2 regions of the Sporosarcina sp. P20a genome follow, and region 2 is predicted to be linked to the other one. Evidence: riboswitches for the same ligand, from Rfam matches in the RefSeq annotation. Region 2 holds a riboswitch; the other holds the start of a gene.
The links. A riboswitch is a leader RNA that binds a small molecule or an ion and turns the genes downstream of it on or off. The one in region 2 is predicted to bind cobalamin.

Region 1 (9,914 bases), on a different contig from region 2:
ATGCAGCGAACATTGCTATGCAGTTGACGAAACTTGCGAAAAAGCCACCACGTGCGATCGCGGAAAGTATCTTGGAGCACCTTGATACGACGAACACCGCAATCGACTCCATTGAAATTGCTGGACCTGGTTTCCTCAATATCCGTTTAAAAACAGACAGCCTCGGGGATATCGTGAAATCTGTCCTCGACCAAGGAGCAGACTACGGACGTTCAGACAGCGGACAGCAACAGAAGATTCAAGTTGAATTCGTCTCAGCGAACCCAACAGGCGACTTGCACTTAGGACACGCACGCGGGGCTTCCCTTGGTGATTCATTATGTAATATTCTCGACAAAGCTGGCTATGACGTAGCACGCGAATACTATATCAATGATGCGGGTAATCAAATAAATAACTTAGCGTTATCTATTGACGTTCGATATTTCGAAGCGCTTGGATTAGAAAAAGAAATGCCCGAAGATGGCTATCGTGGTGCAGATATTATCACGATCGCAAAAGGCCTCGTCGAACAATACGGCGACAAGTATGTCCATGTTCCAGAAGAAGAGCGACTGGCGTTTTTCCGTGAACACGGCTTGAATATCGAACTGGATAAACTAAAGAAAGACTTGGCAGACTTCCGCGTTCATTTCGACCACTGGTTCTCGGAAACGTCTCTATATAACAATGGCAAGATCGAAGTCGCACTCAATAAACTTCGTGAAAATGGTCACGTCTATGAAGAAGACGGTGCCACTTGGTTCCGTTCCACTACATTTGGCGACGACAAAGACCGTGTGCTGATCAAACAAGACGGTTCATTTACGTATTTAACGCCAGACATCGCCTATCACCAAGATAAATTGAGTCGCGGATTCGATAAACTCATCAATATTTGGGGAGCGGACCACCACGGATATATTCCACGTATGAAAGCGGCAATCCAGGCACTTGGCTATGACCGCGATACGCTTGAAGTAGAAGTGGCGCAAATGGTTCAGCTTTATAAAGACGGAGAAAAGTTCAAGATGAGCAAGCGAACAGGAAAAGCGGTCACACTACGTGAACTTGTAGAAGAAGTCGGCCTAGATGCTGTACGTTATTTCTTCGCGATGCGCTCAGGCGACGCACAAATGGACTTCGATCTAGATTTGGCAGTATCCAAATCCAATGAAAACCCTGTCTACTACGCACAATATGCGCACGCGCGTATTTGCTCAATCTTGCGTCAGGCAAAAGAACAGAACGTAGAAGCGTCAACAGACAACGTCACGCTATTGCAAGACGAAAAAGAGCTAGAGCTACTAAAGAAACTCGGAGACTTCCCGAAACTAATTAGCGACTCAGCTCGCATGCGCGCACCACACCGGGTGACAACATATATCCAGGAACTCGCGGCTACATTCCATAGTTTCTACAATGCTAATAAAGTGCTCGATCCGGAAAACAAAGATCTTTCCGAAGCGCGTTTGGCTTTGATTACAGCAACTAAAACTACGATTGCCAACGCGTTGAAACTGGTTGGCGTTAAAGCACCTGAAAGAATGTAATATGTTGAAAATGGCCAAGCGGGTTTACTGCTTGGCTTTTTTGCTTTCGCTTTTTGAGGGGGAAGGGGAAGAGCAAAAGCCGTCCTCCGTAACGGCTCTCACTTCGCTTCACTGGTGTTCCTTTCTGAGTTAGAGAATGAAGTTCAAGAGCTTACAAGCAATTGTTTTCTAAGGTTGTGAGAGGAAAAGCACCGTTACGCTACGTTCCAGGCGGACGCGTTCGGGAGGGCTCGCGGCAAGCCAACCAGGTCGCTGCGCTTCCTTTGGTTGTCTAGCCTGTCGAGCTGATCCTCCCCGAGTCGCCGCCTTGCACTTCGCTTCACTGGTGTCCTTTCTTGAGTGTGAAAGTGAAGTTCAAGGGCACACCTCGTGTTTTCTTGTCATATCGAGTAGGGGATGTAATTGATGCGTTGCGTACTTATCTTGTTGAAAAAATGAATATGTCCAAAAAGTTCCAATGGCCCTAGACGCATCAACAACTTAAAAGCGGTTCAACCTGCCAACACAACAAAAAGTAAGGAGTGAGGCGGAAGCAGGGGGCGACTCCGGGAGGATCAGCCTGACAGATGAGACAACCAAAGGGAGCAAAGCGACCTGGTTGGCTCAACCAAGGCCCTCCGGAAAGCGTCCCCCTGCTGGAGCCTCACTCCCAAACACGTTTCAATCTCCTCCTATCCCCTGTACAACCACCGCTATTATCGCTATAATAAGTCATAATTACATATCTTCTGAAAAGGTTCTCGAAACTTGAGATGAAAAGCGAAATCGGTTCAAATCCGATGCGGTCCCGCCACTGTAAGTGCGATGCACAAGCCAGGTCACCTGCCTTTTTAGAAAATGAAGTTCCGCGGCAACCTACGAGGATAGGTACAGTGGAAGAAATCATGCGCTGATTTCATCCCACCTAATCCTTCGAACTATCGGAGGTTTTTTTCATGTCTGCGGCTTGCGTAATGCACCACACATATTAGAGGAGGAACACACATGAAGAAGTTTTGGCAACTGATGCTGACAGCAATGATCGCGGTACTACTACTTGCAGCATGCGGAAGCGACAGTAAAAAAGAAGAAACACCGGCAGATGAAAATCAGTCTGGCGAAGAATCGAAAACAGAACAACAATCAACGGATACAACGAGTTATCCATACACGTTGACAGATGCAACCGGTGAAGAAATTACATTTGAACAAGCGCCGGAAACTGTCATTTCATTAATTCCAAGCAACACGGAAATTTTATTCGGTATTGATGCAGGTGATCAAGTTATCGCAGTAACAGAAAACGATGACTTTCCTGAGGAAGTAGCGGATCTTGATACAGTAGGGGACTTTACGGTCAACGTGGAAAAAGTCATTTCATTGCAGCCGGAAGCGGTATTTGCACATGAAATGATGATGGGTTCGAATGAAGAAGGTTTGAAACAAATTCGTGACGCAGGCATCCCGGTAATCGTCGTACCGAATGCGGGAACTTTTGATGAGACATATGAAACAATTGAATTGATTGGTAAAGTCATGGACAAAAATGTGGAAGCGAATCAAATCGTTGAAGATATGAAGACAAAAATTGCGGATATCGAGAAGAAAGCAGCGGACATCACGGACAAGAAGCGCGTGTTTGTTGAAAACTCCGATGCACCTGAAATCTATACGCCAGGAACAGGGACATTCCCTCAGCAATTCTTGGATATGATCCACGCTGAAAACATCGTGACAGAAGAAGGCTGGATTATGATCAGCCCTGAAACAATTGTAGATGAAAATCCGGATGTGATTTTAGCTATATATAGCTATGTTCCGAACGTCGTAGAAAATATTAAAACGCGTGACGGGTTTGATGCGGTGACTGCGGTCAAAGAAGATCAAGTTATTCAACTGGATGAAGATATTACAAGCCGTACAGGTCCACGTTTAGCTGATGGATTAGAATTGTTTGCGAAAGCAGTCTATCCTGAGGTATTCGGTGAATAAAACCGCTCTCGCCTATGTCGTGTCGATTGCCACATTGCTTGTGGCGATCTGGCTCGGCGTATCGATCGGTACAGTGAAAATACCAATAGAGACGCTATGGAATCAATCGGATGCGACTGCGAGTAATATTTTGTGGAAGATCCGTATGCCGCGTGTGTTGCTGGCAGGAATCGTCGGTGCATCACTGGCTATTTCAGGAGCCGCTTTCCAAGGGCTATTGAAAAACCCATTAGCTGATCCTTACACCCTCGGAGTGTCATCCGGTGCCTCTGTCGGCGCCGTGATCACACTCTTTTTTGGTATTTCACTACCGATTCTTGGCGCATTCACCTTACCCGTATTTAGTATGATTGGTGCCGCGGTGACGATGTTTCTAGTGATCGGTTTTGCACGTCTCGTCGATCGGTCAATGAAAATGGAAACGATTATTTTAACAGGAATCATATTTGGTTCATTTCTCGGTTCCGTACTGTCGCTGATGATTGCGTTAACGCAAGAAGAACTCCGTCAGATTGTCGGTTGGCTGCTTGGTAGCGTATCGATGCGCGGTTGGAATTATATTGTAATGGTACTACCGTTTTTCATCATCGGCTCATTCATGCTGTGGCTCAATCGCCGTGAATTGAACGCTTTATTATTCGGTGAAGAACGTGCACATCATCTCGGAGTCAATGTCAAACAGCGTAAATTGATGATTTTGCTAGGTGGTTCGGTATTAACAGGTTCTGCTGTTGCTGTATCTGGAACAATCGGCTTCGTCGGCCTAGTTGTACCTCATATGACACGCATGTTATGGGGCTCCGATCACCGTCACGTATTGCCGTTATCATTATTTAACGGTGCTTCATTATTGATCATTTGCGATCTCGTAGCACGAACTATTATTTCACCGGCTGAATTACCGGTCGGTGTCATTACAGCATTCATTGGCGCTCCGGTGTTTGCCTATATCTTTTACAAACAACGTAGAAAAGGAGCGATGTGAAGATGTTACAAGTGGACAATTTATCGGGAGGCTACGGTAAGGAACCGATTGTGCGAAATGTGTCGTTCCACGTGGAAAAAGGAGAAGTTCTTGGGATTTTAGGGCCGAATGGTAGCGGGAAATCTACGTTACTGAAAATCATCTCGGGAATTTTGCCGAAACAAAGCGGTAAAGTGATGATTGCAGGTAAACCTTCTGGCGCCTATACCCAAAAGCAGTTTGCGCAACAAGTGGCCGTCTTGCCACAGCTTCATGCGCACGCCTTTTCCCATAGCGTCGAAGACACCGTCGCTCTCGGTCGTTATCCATACCAGTCGGGGATTTTCTCGAGCTGGTCGGAGCTAGACGAGCAAGCGGTGCAGGAAGCGATGAACCATACAGGTGTCACGCGATATGAAAATACCGCGATTGAATTATTATCGGGTGGCGAGCAACAACGCGTATTCGTTGCGCAAGCACTCGCCCAGCAAGCACCCATTTTATTATTGGATGAACCAACGAACCATCTCGATATCGCACATCAACAGCAATTGCTCGATACGATACGCAATCAAACGAGACAGAAGGGGATCACGGTCATCTCAGTATTTCACGACATCAATCTGGCCGCTCTCTATTGTGATCGTTTGTTGCTGTTAAAGAACGGGGAAGTAGCATCCATCGGCACGCCGCAAGACGTCGTACTTGAACAGGAAATTCATCATGTGTACAACGCGCGCGTCAAAACACAGCCCCATCCTGAAATGCCGAAGCCTCAAATGACGCTGTTGCCGAACTTGCAAGAAAAGGTAGAACGGTTTTGTGTAAAGAAAGCAGATGTATTGATTCAGCAAGATCACGTCTTGTTGCAATCAAGCCAACCACTGAAGACGATTTCTTCCGCAGTTCATAATGCAGGACTTGGCTGGTACCGGACGTTCGTCAATCGTGGCGTGCGTGCGGATTATATGATCGAAGATGTACAAAAAGAGAACACGGATTACTTGCGTGCGCTAGGTTATCATCTGACAGATACAGTCGCCATGATGACTGCCGTTAGTCCGGAGCATGTTGAAGTGGAGGAATACGAAGGAGAATTCGGCTCGATTGTCGTAGCGGTGACAGCAGGTGTCGGAAACGCAGTGGACGTTTCGAAGTCCTGGCAACGTGAAGATATTCCTTACATCGGGACGATCAATACATGGGTCTTCATTAATGGTGAATTAAGTGAAGAAGCTTTCGTCCAAGCATTGATTACCGCAACAGAAGCGAAAGTGAAAGCGTTACAGGATGAGCAAGTGAAGGATCCGGAATCCGGCACGGTTGCTACAGGTACTTCGACAGACAGCTTGCTGATCGCGTCTACCCAGCAAGGAGAACACTTGCCCTACGCTGGACCGATAACGCAACTCGGGAAGTTGATCGGTAAAGGGGTTTATGATTGTACGGTGCGAGCTATTCATTCGTATCGATTAGCAGTAGGTGAACGTACATGATCCCTGCACATTTTATTGCGATCGCGATTGGCATGGTGCTCGACCGACTCATTGGTGATCCTCCGAACTGGCCGCATCCAGTCAAGTGGCTAGGTACGACAATTAGTAATTTGACAAAGCTATTGAATAAAGGCCGTATGCGCACTGTAAAAGGTGCGATTTTATGGTTGCTTATTTGCATGACGACGTTTTTTCTCGTCATTTGGCTCGTCAGTATCGCGTATCGTCTGCATCTGTTCGCAGGCATCGCAATCGAAGCGCTACTCATTGCGGCGGGTCTTGCGCAAAAGAGTTTGCGTGATGCAGCATTAGTAGTCTATGAGCCATTGAAGTCAGGAGACATGAACGAAGCACGTAAGAAACTTAGTTGGATTGTTGGCAGGGATACGAAGAAGCTTGATGAGAGTGAGATATCCCGTGCTACGATTGAAACGGTTTCGGAAAATACGTCTGACGGAATTACGGCTCCATTATTTTGGGCATTCTTGCTCGGAGCACCAGGTCTGTGGTTGTATAAAGCAGTCAATACACTCGATTCTATGATCGGGTACAAAGATGAGCGTTACCGTGAATTCGGAAAGGTTTCGGCTCGTATGGATGATCTCTTTAACTGGATACCTTCAAGAATTACCGGATTGCTCATACTATTGTTCACTCCAAATGAAGGTGGACATTCATTGAAACAGCGGATTAGCGGCTGGTTAGGCGATGCCAAAAAGCATATGAGCCCGAATAGCGGCTATCTGGAAGCAGCAACTGCATGGCAACTTAATATCCAGTTAGGCGGCAGCAGTACATATCGCGGAGTAGTGTCGGAACGGGCGGTACTTGGTCCGGCAGTCATTGCGAATAAAGAACATATCCGTTCCGCTACGTATCAAATGCAAGTCGTGTCTTGGACTTTCTGGTCACTAGGCACAGTATTAGGAGGGATTTTCTATGCGATTGCCTGAACACGGTGCGAACAGCAAACGATTGTATGCATCAATGAATATCACGATGCCTGATGAAGTGCTGGATTTCAGTGAAAATTGTAATCCAGCAGGACCTCCACCGTCCGTAGTAGAAGGGTGGCCAACGTTGATTTCGACCCTCAACAGCTACCCAGATCCAGACGGTCAGCCGTTTCGTTCGGCGGCTTCGGTTTTTCATCAAGTAGACGAACAACAAATACTCGTCGGCAACGGTGCGGCAGAAATACTATCTTTATTGGCGGGTAGCTACCGAGGGAAACGCGTCCTCTTAATTGACCCAACCTTTTCAGAATATCGCGCCACGCTTGAAGTGAACGGCGCAGAGGTCATATCGCTTCAAGCTAGTGAAGCAGAAGGTTTTCAATTGCCTATGCGTCAGATTTTGGAGACGTTACCTGAAGCGGATGCGATCTATATTTGCACACCCAATAATCCGACAGGCTTGTTGCCTACAAAAGACGAGCTACTGACGATTATAGAAGCAGCTAAAAATAGTTCGACAGATGTTGTGCTAGACGAAGCGTTCATTGATTTCGTCGATGAATCAAAGTCCTTTATTCCGCAAGTCGCGAACTATCCGAACTTGTTAATTGTTCGCTCGATGACGAAAATGTATGCGATTCCTGGTATCCGTCTAGGGTATCTAATCGCACATTCCGAACGAATCGGAATACTGAAAAGAAGAGCTTCCCACTGGCATGTCAACGGGCTTGCTGCTGAAATCGGTGTGTTATGTTTACAGGAAGAAGTGTATTGTGAACAAGCGATTTTGCATGCGCAAACAGAACGTTTGAAGATGACGCAGTTTTTGCATTCGCATGGCTGTGAAGTACTCGACTCTTCGGCAAACTATCTTGTCATGAAGCCTAGGCAAGATGCGAAGAAGCTGTATAAAGATTTATTGAAACAAGGCATCGTCCTGCGCCATTCGGAAAACTTCCGCGGGATGGACGGGCGCTGGTTACGGATCGGCATGAAGTCCGAACCCATGATGGCTACACTGCGGGAGGCGATGGATCAATGGTTCAAGCGACAGTAACGTTTATCAGTGGCGGTGCGCGCAGTGGAAAAAGTGCTTATGCAGAACGTCTGCTTACGAATCAACCAGCAGGTCGCCTCGTCTATATTGCTTCCGGTGTAGCAGCCGATGAAGAGATGAAGCAACGGATAGAGCAACATAAAGAAGATCGTCGACATGCGAATTGGCACACAATCGAGCAACCGAAAAATCTCCATGAAGTGTTGCCGTTTCTAAAGCCAGGCGATCTGGTTTTATGGGATTGCCTCACTACGTGGCTCGCCAATGAAATGTATGAAGGATACGAAGAAGGGGCACCTTGCGTTTCGCGTTCGGGCTGTTTAGAACAAAAGCAAGAAAAATTACTTCGTACGATTAAGCATATGAAAAAAATCGTCTCCCATCTAGTCATTGTTTCCAATGAAGTCCTCGATGAGTGGCCGCAATACGAAGAAGAGACGGAAATATACCGCCAAACAATCGGTACGCTTCATCAACAACTCGTGGAGTTTGCAGACCGTGCGATTGAAATGGATCACGGCATACCAATCGTATGGAAAGGGGAACGTATATGAACGGATTAATGATCGTAGGCACTGCATCAGATGTCGGTAAAACGATGATTTGCACCGCGTTATGCCGACTGCTTGCGAATGAAGGCGTCCGTGTAGCACCTTTCAAATCACAAAACATGTCGGGCTTCTCTGAAACAGTTGCAGACGGACGTGAAATCAGTCGGTCCCAATTCCAGCAAGCGCAAGCAGCTCGCACGCAACCGATCGTTGAAATGAATCCCATTTTGATGAAACCGAAAGAAAACTTGCAGGCTGAAGTTCTATTGATGGGCGTACCGCTTGAAACGATAGATGGGCAAACCTTTCGTGAAGAGTGGTTCGATAAAGGCCTTGAAACGATCCAACAAGCATTAGATTATTTGTCCGATCACTACGACACGCTGATCATCGAAGGGGCGGGAAGTACCGCGGAAGTAAATTTGATGGACCGTGAACTGACGAATATGCGCGTCGCGGAACTGGCGGATGTGCCTGTCATTCTAGTTGCGGACATTTCTAAAGGCGGTGCTTTTGCATCGATTATTGGCACGCTTCAACTACTTTCAGAAGAAAGACGTCAGCGCGTCAAAGGGATTATTATAAATAAATTTTACGGCGATGCTTCTTATTTCGAAGACGGCGTGAAATTCATTGAACACTACACGGGGATCCCGGTTGCGGGTGTCATTCCCGTCTTAGAAAACCATGGAATTCCAGAAGAAGACATGGACCGTGCTACGCTTCCTGCAACAGAAGGTATCGATGTCTACGAACAATGGGCGGCTCACGTCAAGAGACATATCGACTGGCCGTTCATTCAATCTATTTTGGCGTAAAGGAGCGAGAAGATGAATAGCATTTTATTAGCGCTCCAATTTTTCACATCGCTACCTGTTCATAAAGAACTGCCACTCGGAAAAAAAGAAGTATCGGGCATGTACATCGCCCTGCCGTTCGTCGGTGGGGGAATCGGTCTACTGCTAGCGGGCGTTGCCTATATCACGAGTGATTTCAATAGTTTCCTTGCGGCGGTATTCATTTTGCTGGCGGGACTCATTGCCACTGGAGGCTTGCATGTAGACGGTTTTGCCGATCTTGGCGATGCATTCTTTTCCTATCAAGATCGTGAAAAACGTCTGATCATCATGGATGACCCGAGACTCGGGGCATTCGGCACGTTGTCGTTACTCGTTTTACTCTGTTTGAAAATCGGTTTATTTATTGAAATTCTACAGCATGCAAACGGCTGGGCATTGCTAGTGGCGGTCCCGATTCTCTCTCGCGCGGCTTTGGTAGGGTATTACACATTAACGAAAACCGCGAAACCGAGCGGCATTGCGTACTTTTTCAAACAACATTTCCTGCGGGGGCGGATGCTAGTTGCATCGAGTGTAATCAGCATAGT
Region 2 (9,914 bases):
GGCTCCAGATGACTTCTTGCTCGACGGAGTGGCGGAATTGGTCATAGATCCATTCCGTGAATTCGTCTGTGTTATACTCTGGATTTTCTGCCAATGCTGCACGGAAGATGTCGCTGATTGCTTTACCATGCTGCAGTTCGTCACGGTTGATGTATGAAATCATTGTGGATGTGCCGACCATTTTTTGGTGACGCGCCAAGTTATAGAAAAATGCGAAGCCACTGTAGAAGAATAGGCCTTCCAATAATGTCGTGTAGACCATCGCTTTTAGAACCGTTTCGATTGTTGGGTTCTCCGCAAATTCATTGTAGACGTCTACAATTCGTTCATTTCGCTTCATTAGTACTTCGTCTGTACGCCCCATTTCAAAAGCTTCCATTTGCTTGTCCAAGTTTGTGACGGATGATAGTACGTACGCATAGCTATGGTTATGTTCGCTTTCCTGGTCTGCAATTGTGGCAAGGATCGACTTGACGGAAGGATCCGTTGTGAAGTCTGCGATTTTCATTGCAATGACCGTTTGTGGACCGTCGAGTGTAGCCAGTAGACCGATAATTTTCAGGAATGCGGATTGCTCTTCTTTCGTCAAGCTTGAGAACTGCTTGACGTCTTGTGTCATGTCCACTTCATTCGCTGTCCAGAAAAGGGAACGGATTCGCTGACGTAGTGTATAGAAATGAGGGTGCGCGATGTCGTTCCAGTTCAGGATGCCGCTTGCTTCCCCACCGAAAATAGCTGTTGCTTTATTCGGGTTTGCAGGATTTAATACTTTTACTCTTGTAAGTGTCTCCAATGTTCGAGCACTCCTTTCGTCCAATTCGTAACGGTTTGTTCTTGCATGCCGCGCGGGCTTTGTTCGATCTTCAATGGTTCAAAAGGTGAATGATAGAATTTTGCCAGCTTGTCTGCTGCTTTGCAAAATAAATCATCGCCACCAAACTGGGTATCCCCTGTGCCAAAGACGTAGACGAGCTCCGGTTTATAGCCGACGTCCGCCACGAAATCTTTGACTTCTTCCGGCGTTGCTCCTTTTTCCCATGTGAATGAACCGATGCACAACGCGTCGTATTCTTTAATATTCGGGATAATGCCGATGCCGATACGATAGGTATCGACGTCGACACCTTCATTTTGTAGACGTTCCGTAATCAATTCTGCTACTTCCTGCGTGTTGCCGCTCCAGGATGCATAGGCGATTAAGAATGACACCACTCGCACTCCTCAATCTCCGCTGCGGTTGAACGCATATAGTACGTCGTTTTCATGCCGGATTTCCATGCTTGCAAGTGCAGATCCAAAATAACAGAAGCACGGATGGAGTTCGGTACATAGATGTTGAATGAAATCGACTGATCGATGTGCTGCTGACGCGCGGCGTTTTGCTTGATAGACCAGCGCTGATCGACGATGTAAGCAGAACGACGGTAAATGTCATACGTATTGTGATCCAGATCCGGTGCAATAACCGGTAATTTATAGTCTTTCTTCTCTTCATGGTAGAATGGCTTGAATACTGGGTCGATCGACGCTGTTGAGCCTGCGATAACCGACGTCGAGCTGTTCGGTGCAACTGCCATCAAGTAGCCGTTACGCATACCGTTCATTGCCACGTCCATGCGAAGTTCACGCCATTTATTGGAATCGTATTCACGTTGCTCGAAGTATTCGCCCGTTTGCCAATCGGAACCATCAAACAATGGGTACGCGCCTTTTTCTTTTGATAATTCCATTGAAGCTTTAATTGTCAAATACGCAATATTCTCATATAACTCGTCTGCGAAACTCACCGCTTCGTCTGACTCCCACTGAATGTTTTTCAATGCGAGTAAATGGTGCCAACCAAATGTGCCGAGTCCAATTCCACGATAGCGTGCATTTGTGCGTTGGGCTTGTACAACTGGAATTTGGTTTTGATCGATAACGTTGTCCAGCATACGTACTTGAATTTTGATCAAACGGTCTAAAACGTCTGCTGTAACCGCTCTTCCCAGGTTGATCGATGATAGATTACATACAACGAAATCGCCTGGTTTTGTGCGTGTGACCACCATATCGTCTTCGAGTGTAACCGATTCATGTGTAGATGCTGACATATTTTGGAGTATTTCTGAGCATAAATTACTAGAGTAAATCATGCCTTCATGCTTGTTCGGGTTCATACGGTTTACTTCGTCGCGGTAGAACATGAATGGTGTTCCTGTCTCCAGCTGGCTACGTAGGATCCGTTTCATGATTTCAATCGCCGAAACCGTCTCTCTTGATAAATCTTCATTGCGAACACATTCTTCATACTTCTCGCGGAATGTTCCTTGCCCTTTAGTTTCATCATAGAAATCTTCCAATGAATAACCCATTTTCGTGCGGACTTCATGTGGATCGAATAAATGCCAGTCTTCACGGGACTCGACTTTCTCCATGAACAAGTCCGGCAAGCATACGCCTGTGAAAATGTCATGTGCGCGTAAACGGTCATCCCCGTTATTAAGCTTGAGGTCGAGGAACGTGAAGATGTCTTGATGCCATACGTCGAGATAAACGGCTACGGCACCTTGACGTTGACCGAGTTGATCGACACTGACTGCTGTGTTGTTCAGCTGTTTAATCCAAGGAAGAACACCGCTTGACGCACCCTCGAAACCACGGATCGATGCACCGCGAGAACGAACTTTCCCCATATAGACGCCGATACCGCCACCGAATTTCGACAAGTTCGCGATATCGGTGTTGCTGTTGTAAATCCCTTGCAGTGAATCATCTACTGTATCAATAAAGCAGCTCGATAGCTGACCGTGCATCTTGCCTGCGTTCGACAATGTAGGCGTCGCCACCGTCATGTACAAGTTGCTCATCGCCCAATACGCTTCGCCGACTTTATGAATACGGTCTACTGTTTCGTCTTGCATTAACGTCATCGCGATGATCAACCAGCGCTCTTGCGGAAGCTCTACGGACTGTTTCTTAAAGTTTACGGTTACGTAGCGGTCTACCAATGTTTTCAAACCGATATATGTGAATAATAGGTCACGAGAAGGGTCAAGTAGCTTACCAATTTCCTGAAGCTCGTCCTGGCTGTACTTTTCAGTCAAAACAGGTGTATATAAACCTTGTTCCACCAAGCGTTCTACATTTTTCGCAAAATCGGTATAGACATCCGCTCCACGCAATGCTTTTTGCTTTGCATAGACGTCGAATAAATAAATACGCGCCGCTACAAACGTCCAATACGCATTCGCTTCATCAATACGGCTTAAAGACTCCAGCACCATTGCGTTCGTCCACTCAGTTGCTGAGCTCGCGGGGTGACGCTCCTGGAATTTCTCACTCGCTTCGATCAACGGTTCTATTTGCTTCTTGCCGAATTCCTCTTGTAAGTTTTCCATCAATAAATTAAGTCCCACAGATTCTTGAATAATAGCCATTATATCCGCTCCCTTTAGTTAATTAATTCGGTTATGTACTAAATAAAAAAACTCCCGATAAATTCGGGAGTCGTCAATTGACGATTAGTAGATTGCGGAAAGTTTTAGGCAGACTGAAAAAAGACTGCTTTGTGCTTTCACTCTCCAACCCCGAAGAATGTTTTGCTGAGATGACTGGCAGGTCTACTGGCTGGCACATCGTTCTTCCATCTTTCCTTCCCGCCGTAGCAGTGGTTTTATAAGATAGTCGTCCGTGCCCTCAGTTGCGGGGGCAGCTCCGTTCATGGCGGATTCCCTTTTAAACGTGGTGGGTACCAATTCATCTAATTGCTGTTATACACTATATATAGTGTGTTGATTCATATATAACCCTAACATGTTGTGTTCAAACATGCAAAACAAAAATCGAACCGATGTTCAGAATCCTTCTTCTGAACTACGATTCGATTTTTCTTATTCAGTATTTTATAGTATATCAAACTTTTTACTTCTTGACTAAATTGTTTGTGTGAACGTTTTAATTAGATAGTGAAATTAGTGAGGAGAAGGGATTTCCGCTTCAGCAGGGGGACGCTTTCCGGAGGGCGTGGCCTGAGCCAAGCGAACAGCGAAGGGTTCGCTTTGCCGTATTTCTGTGTACTTTGCAGAAATTAAGGCACCTGTCCAGGGTCTCAGACTCACGCTGATCCTCCCGGAGTCGCCCCCTGCTTCCGCTACAATCCTACTTTCTAACGTAGACCACCTAGAAACTTCACTGTATTTTTAGTACCAGTTCAAAGTCTCAAGAACGTAAGGCCAGAGTTCACAACTTGAAAAGCCTGATATTATCTATCAATATCACAAACGATCTTCTGCTCTTTCAGCTGTTTCTTCCCAACATTCTGCGCCTTTTAGGCCAGGGATGCTGGCTGATTTGAAGACGGGGTTTCTGCCGGCTTTTCGTTGTTTGGTGAAGTCGTCGAGTACCTTGAAGGCGATTTTGCCTAGGAGTAGAATGACGACTAGGTTGATGATGGCCATTAGTCCCATGAATAGGTCGGCCATGTCCCAGACTATTTGTACTTTTGCAACGGCTCCGAAAAAGACCATGGCGAGTACGAGTACTTGGTAGATTCGTTTCCACATGACGTTGGCGTTGATGAATTCGATGTTCGTTTCACCATAATAGTAGTTACCGATGATGGAACTGAAGGCGAAGAACATGATAGCGACAGCGATGAAGTATGGTGCCCATGCGCCTACGTGTACTTCCATGGATGCTTGTGTCAATAAGATACCGTTTGTTTCGCCTGATTGGTACAAGCCACCAAGTAAGATAATGAAGGCAGTTGCCGAACAGATGATGATGGTATCGAAAAATACTCCTAATGATTGTACTAGTCCTTGTTTTGCTGGGTGCGATACGTTCGCTGTGGCTGCTGCGTTTGGCACACTACCCATACCTGCTTCATTGGAGAACAGACCTCGGCGTACACCTTGCATCATAGCCATACCGATTCCGCCACCCATGATTTCTTTAATACCGAATGCGTGCTCAACAATTAATGCGATCATCGCCGGAACTTCTGTGATGTTTAATATCACAATATACAATGCCACGATAATATAAAATGTTGCCATTACAGGAACGATTGTCTGTGTTACTTTAACAATACGTTGCACACCGCCAAAGACGATCACTGCCGTCAGGACAATTAGTCCAACTCCTACAGCCCAATGTGGAATGCCGAATACATCCGTGAACGATTGACTGATTGTGTTCGATTGCACTGCGTTAAAAATAAATCCAAAACACATCGTCAATAAAATCGCGAAGACAATTCCAAGTTTCCGCCAGCCGAGTGCTTTTTGCATGTAATATGCGGGCCCTCCGCGGAAAGTATCACCGTCTTTCACTTTATATACTTGCGCCAATGTACTTTCAATGAATGCTGTCGCCATCCCAATGATTGCGATAACCCACATCCAAAATACTGCACCAGGTCCACCGATTCCGATCGCAAGGGCTACCCCTGCTACGTTACCAGTTCCTACGCGTGATGCGGCACTGATTGTGAATGCTTGGAACGGAGATACCCCGTCATTGCTATCTTTCTTCTCTACAATCAGACGGAACATCTCACGAAATAAGCGTACTTGAACAAATTTCGTGCGAATCGTGAAATATAAACCTGTTGCCAATAAAAGTGCAATTAAAACATATGTCCAAATGAAATTATTCGCCGGCCCTACAAGCCAGTCGATCGCATCTTGAAACATCTGACCACCTCCTCGTGTATTCTATACCCTACTCGCCCATTTACTATGCTTGGCATAATAAAAAACTATTTTCTACTTTGCAAAACTGCAGACGTTTTATTCTCCAATAAACTTGCTGCGTTAGCCATCAATTCGGCCAATGACTTCTCTCCGGCATCCAACGCATGCAATTCAGAGAACCACCCGAGCAGCTCTTGACGTGCCGCTTCATCAATAGTCCCTGAAATGACTAGGACCGGAACACCCTCTGCTTTCGCAAGCTTCGCAATGCCCATTAATGCTTTGCCGGCAAGCGTTTGTCGATCCGTCTTCCCTTCACCTGTCAGAATAAGGTCTGCAGACGATAGATGCTTTGCAAAATCTATCGCCTCAAGCACGACACCGATTCCACTTTCTAGACGTGCATCGCAATAGGCAATTAATGCACCCGCACTTCCACCTGCTGCGCCCGCTCCGTGCAGCTCATGCAAACGTACGCCTGTCACTCTTTCAGTCTCATCCGCAAAATGCTCCAATCCTTCATCCAAATCCAAGACCATTTCCGGATTCGCTCCTTTTTGCGGACCGAAAATAACCGACGCTCCTTGCTCTCCGACGAACGGATTTTCCACGTCAGACGCGATGCGAATGTCCGCCTCCAACAACCGCTTATCCAGTTTCGATATATCGATTTCGTCGAATACAGAAAGCGTAGTGCCATTCATTTCTAACGGCCACCCGGCTGCTTTAAATTTCACTCCAAGAGCTTCAAGCAGACCTGCGCCTCCATCATTCGTCGCACTGCCCCCAAGCCCGATGATCAATTTACGATATCCTTGGTCGAGCGCATGGAGGATCAATTGCCCTGTACCATATGTAGACGCTTTCATCGGGTCGAGTTCTTTTTTCTCGAGCAACATCAATCCGGATGCCTGGGCCATTTCAATAACCGCCGTCTCTCCGTCACCAAGCACACCTAGATGTGCATCGATTACTCGACCAAGCGGATCTCGCACAGATACCGTTTCGATTGTCCCACCAGTAGACGAAATCAGTGCATCGAGCGTCCCTTCACCTCCGTCTGCAACAGGTAAACGTATGATTTCTGCTTGCGGAAACACTTTTTTCACTCCATTAGATAGAGCGTTGGTCGCTTCTTCCGCACTCAAACTCCCCTTAAATGCATCAGGCGAAATGACAATTTTCACGGCTCACACTCCCTTTACTCGTATTCTAGCAGATTTTGCGGGAAAAGTTACCGTTAAATAGTGGATGATTAAAGTATTTTTATAATGAATGCCTTTAGGGATCTTGTTTTGTTGGGGTGTATTTGCTTTAAGGGGGAGCTTATTCGCTCTATGTGAGTCTGTATCCGCTCTATTGGGACGTAGCTTCGCTCATAGTTGGCAGTTAACCGCTCTATCAGGATGGGTTCACGCTCAATGTCAACCTGGATACGCTCATACTTCGAGGGCCAGCGCTCTAAACAAGGCTACGTAGTGTCGCCGCTCTATGAACTCACGCATCCGCTCTATCAAACCGTCGTTCCGCTCATAGTTTGCTGTAAACCGCTCTATCACAATGTGGTCCCGCTCAATGTCAACCTGGATACGCTCATACTTCGAGGGCCAGCGCTCTAAACAAGGCTACGTAGTGTCGCACCGCTCTATGAACTCACACATCCGCTCTATCAAACCGTCGTTCCGCTCATAGTTTGCTGTAAACCGCTCTATCACAATGTATTCCCGCCCAATGTCAACCTAAATCCGCTCATACTTCGAAGCAAAGCGCTCTATCAAGCCACGTAACCGCTCAATCGGACTACATATCCGCTCTATGAGCCTGCCCACAACACCCATCAATGTATTAATCCCCCCATCCTTAGGGAACACTACGTACGTGAGGAAAGGAGCAGTAAATATGGTGGTCATGAAAGTGGAAAATTGGGCGAATCGAAAAACATATCAAAAGAGAAATCTCTGGGCGGGCATATTATTTGGGCTCGGATTTGTGGCGTTTTTGGATGAGACACTGTTTCATCAGCTGCTGCATTGGCACAAGTTTTATGATAAATCTACTGTGGCGGTCGGCTTGGTGTCGGATGGTTTGTTTCATGCGTTCAGCTGGTTTGCGACGGTGGGCGCGTTGTTTATGGTAGCGGATTTGCGTAGGAGGAATGCGTTATGGCATAAGATGTTCTGGGGTGGTAAGTTGCTGGGTGGCGGCGCGTTCCAATTGTATGACGGGACCATTCAACATAAGGTCATGCGCATTCATCAGATTCGTTATCATGTAGATATCGTTCCGTATGATGTCGTGTGGAACGGTGCTGCGATTGTGATGATTGCGGCGGGTCTGTTGTTAATCAAGTCAGCGCACCAAGATGCCCGATCGGCGGACAGGCTGGTGCTTCATGCCACATGATGCTTTTCTCAGTGCAACCGATTGGCTGTTTGGGACGCTTGCGGTGTTGGCCATTCTGTTATACGGGGTTGCGGTATTTTACTCCAATCGGCAAAGACGTTTGCGAAAATGGCCATACAAACGGAGCGTGTTGTGGATCGCAGGCGTACTCGCTTCAGTAAGCGCTGTTGTCGGACCCCTTGCCGAACTGTCGCATGCTCATTTTGCCTGGCATATGTTGGGCCATCTCTTGCTCGGCATGCTCGGTCCCCTACTATTGGCGCTCGCTGCTCCTATGACGTTAGCGCTGCGGACACTTCCCGTTCGGCAGGCTAGGAAGGTAAGCCACTTGCTAAAAAGCCGACTCGCGGGGTTTTATACACATCCCGTCATTGCTTCCATTTTGAACATCGGCGGGCTTTGGTTGTTATACACGACGGGTTTGTTTGCGGCCATGCACCACCACCTCTGGCTGCATATCGTGATCCATATACACGTGTTTGTTGCGGGTTATCTATTTACGATTTCTCTGTTATACATTGATCCCGTATCTCGCCGCTATAGTTTCCGCTACCGTACGACAGTCTTTATTGTAGCTCTTGCGGGACACGGTATTTTATCCAAATTACTATACGCTTATCCGCCTGCCGGAGTGCCGATTGAAGAGGCGCGGGCAGGAGCGATGCTGATGTATTACGGTGGCGATGCGGTGGATCTCGTGATCATCATTCTATTGTTTAGCAGCTGGTATCACTCGACCAAACGTCAACATAATCACGTTACATCTACTCCCACCAGTCAGGCGTATGCAAATGAAACAATACAAAACGCACCCGCTAGCTAATGGGTGCGTTTTTGTATCAAGCCATTCATCTCGTTATTCCTATACAACCGTCATAATCGTCCCTTGGGCAGTGGCACAAATCTTCTCTTCTCCATCCTTGACGGCAAAAACATCACAGCGACAGACGGCTTGACGTTTACCTGCAGAAATAACTGTCGCCCGGGCAATTATTTTTTCACCTATTGCGGGCCGTACATAGTTGATTTTGTATTCAGCGGTCAATACGTTCGGACCTAGAACGGAACCACCGACAAAAGTCAACGCGTTATCCGCTGCATAACCAATAACCCCACCGTGTACAAAGCCATGTTGCTGTAGTACATGTTCCGTGATGGGAACTTCCAAAACTACTTCCCCTGCAGTAAACTCCGTCAATTTCGTTCCCAATAGCTTGCTGAAAGATTGAGCTTCTAGCGCTTGTTTGCCAATATGAAAAATTTCATTTTGTGTCATGTGATCGTCCTCTCCTTATCGAATGATGTTCATCATTTTCATACTCTGCTATCTATTCACTGTTACGATCTCGGTGCAAACAATATGACGGACACGCCAATTAGGCAAATACCCGCCCCTAGGAAATCGTACAAATCAGGAGTTTTTTTATCAATTCCCCATCCCCATAAAACGGATAGAAAGACGAACACACCTCCGTACGCCGCATACACTCTGCCAAAAGTCGGGAATGTTTGGAATGTGACCACTACGCCATATAAAATTAAGGCAATACCGCCAAATAATCCGAACATCGCGGATTTTCCTTCGCGCAACCATTGCCAAATCAAATAGCCTCCACCGATTTCAGCCAAGCCGGCCAGCAGAAATATCACCACTACCTTTAACATCAGTAAACCTCCATTTACTCACTTCTTGTAACCAAGCTTGAACTACAGTCCTAGCCATGTAATATGTAAACACCAAATGGATTATATAAGATCTTTTCTTGAAAACTAGTACTCACTATAGCATAATTCTGACAATTTAAATATAAGCTTGATTTCATTTTGAGCAGA

Region 1: it holds a riboswitch for cobalamin, as region 2 does, so the genes downstream of both, CSV72_RS13340 (ABC transporter substrate-binding protein) here and CSV72_RS11080 (ribonucleoside-diphosphate reductase subunit alpha) in region 2, are expected to answer to the same signal.

The regions. Positions count from the first base shown of each region.
Region 1 is NZ_PDYT01000020.1:18,752-28,665, reverse strand. It holds gene argS (arginine--tRNA ligase) at 1-1,532, shown strand, start outside; cobalamin riboswitch at 2,250-2,376, shown strand; gene CSV72_RS13340 (ABC transporter substrate-binding protein) at 2,517-3,503, shown strand; gene CSV72_RS13335 (FecCD family ABC transporter permease) at 3,496-4,488, shown strand; gene CSV72_RS13330 (adenosylcobinamide amidohydrolase) at 4,491-5,963, shown strand; gene cbiB (adenosylcobinamide-phosphate synthase CbiB) at 5,963-6,916, shown strand; gene cobD (threonine-phosphate decarboxylase CobD) at 6,903-7,976, shown strand; gene CSV72_RS13315 (bifunctional adenosylcobinamide kinase/adenosylcobinamide-phosphate guanylyltransferase) at 7,958-8,530, shown strand; gene CSV72_RS13310 (cobyric acid synthase) at 8,527-9,345, shown strand; gene cobS (adenosylcobinamide-GDP ribazoletransferase) at 9,358-9,914, shown strand, end outside.
Region 2 is NZ_PDYT01000013.1:3,504-13,417, reverse strand. It holds gene CSV72_RS11090 (ribonucleotide-diphosphate reductase subunit beta) at 1-793, opposite strand, end outside; gene CSV72_RS11085 (flavodoxin) at 772-1,209, opposite strand; gene CSV72_RS11080 (ribonucleoside-diphosphate reductase subunit alpha) at 1,197-3,419, opposite strand; cobalamin riboswitch at 3,579-3,754, opposite strand; gene CSV72_RS11075 (alanine/glycine:cation symporter family protein) at 4,257-5,678, opposite strand; gene CSV72_RS11070 (glycerate kinase) at 5,744-6,865, opposite strand; gene CSV72_RS11065 (DUF2243 domain-containing protein) at 7,581-8,081, shown strand; gene CSV72_RS11060 (cytochrome c oxidase assembly protein) at 8,041-8,904, shown strand; gene CSV72_RS11055 (PaaI family thioesterase) at 8,944-9,357, opposite strand; gene CSV72_RS11050 (YnfA family protein) at 9,420-9,746, opposite strand.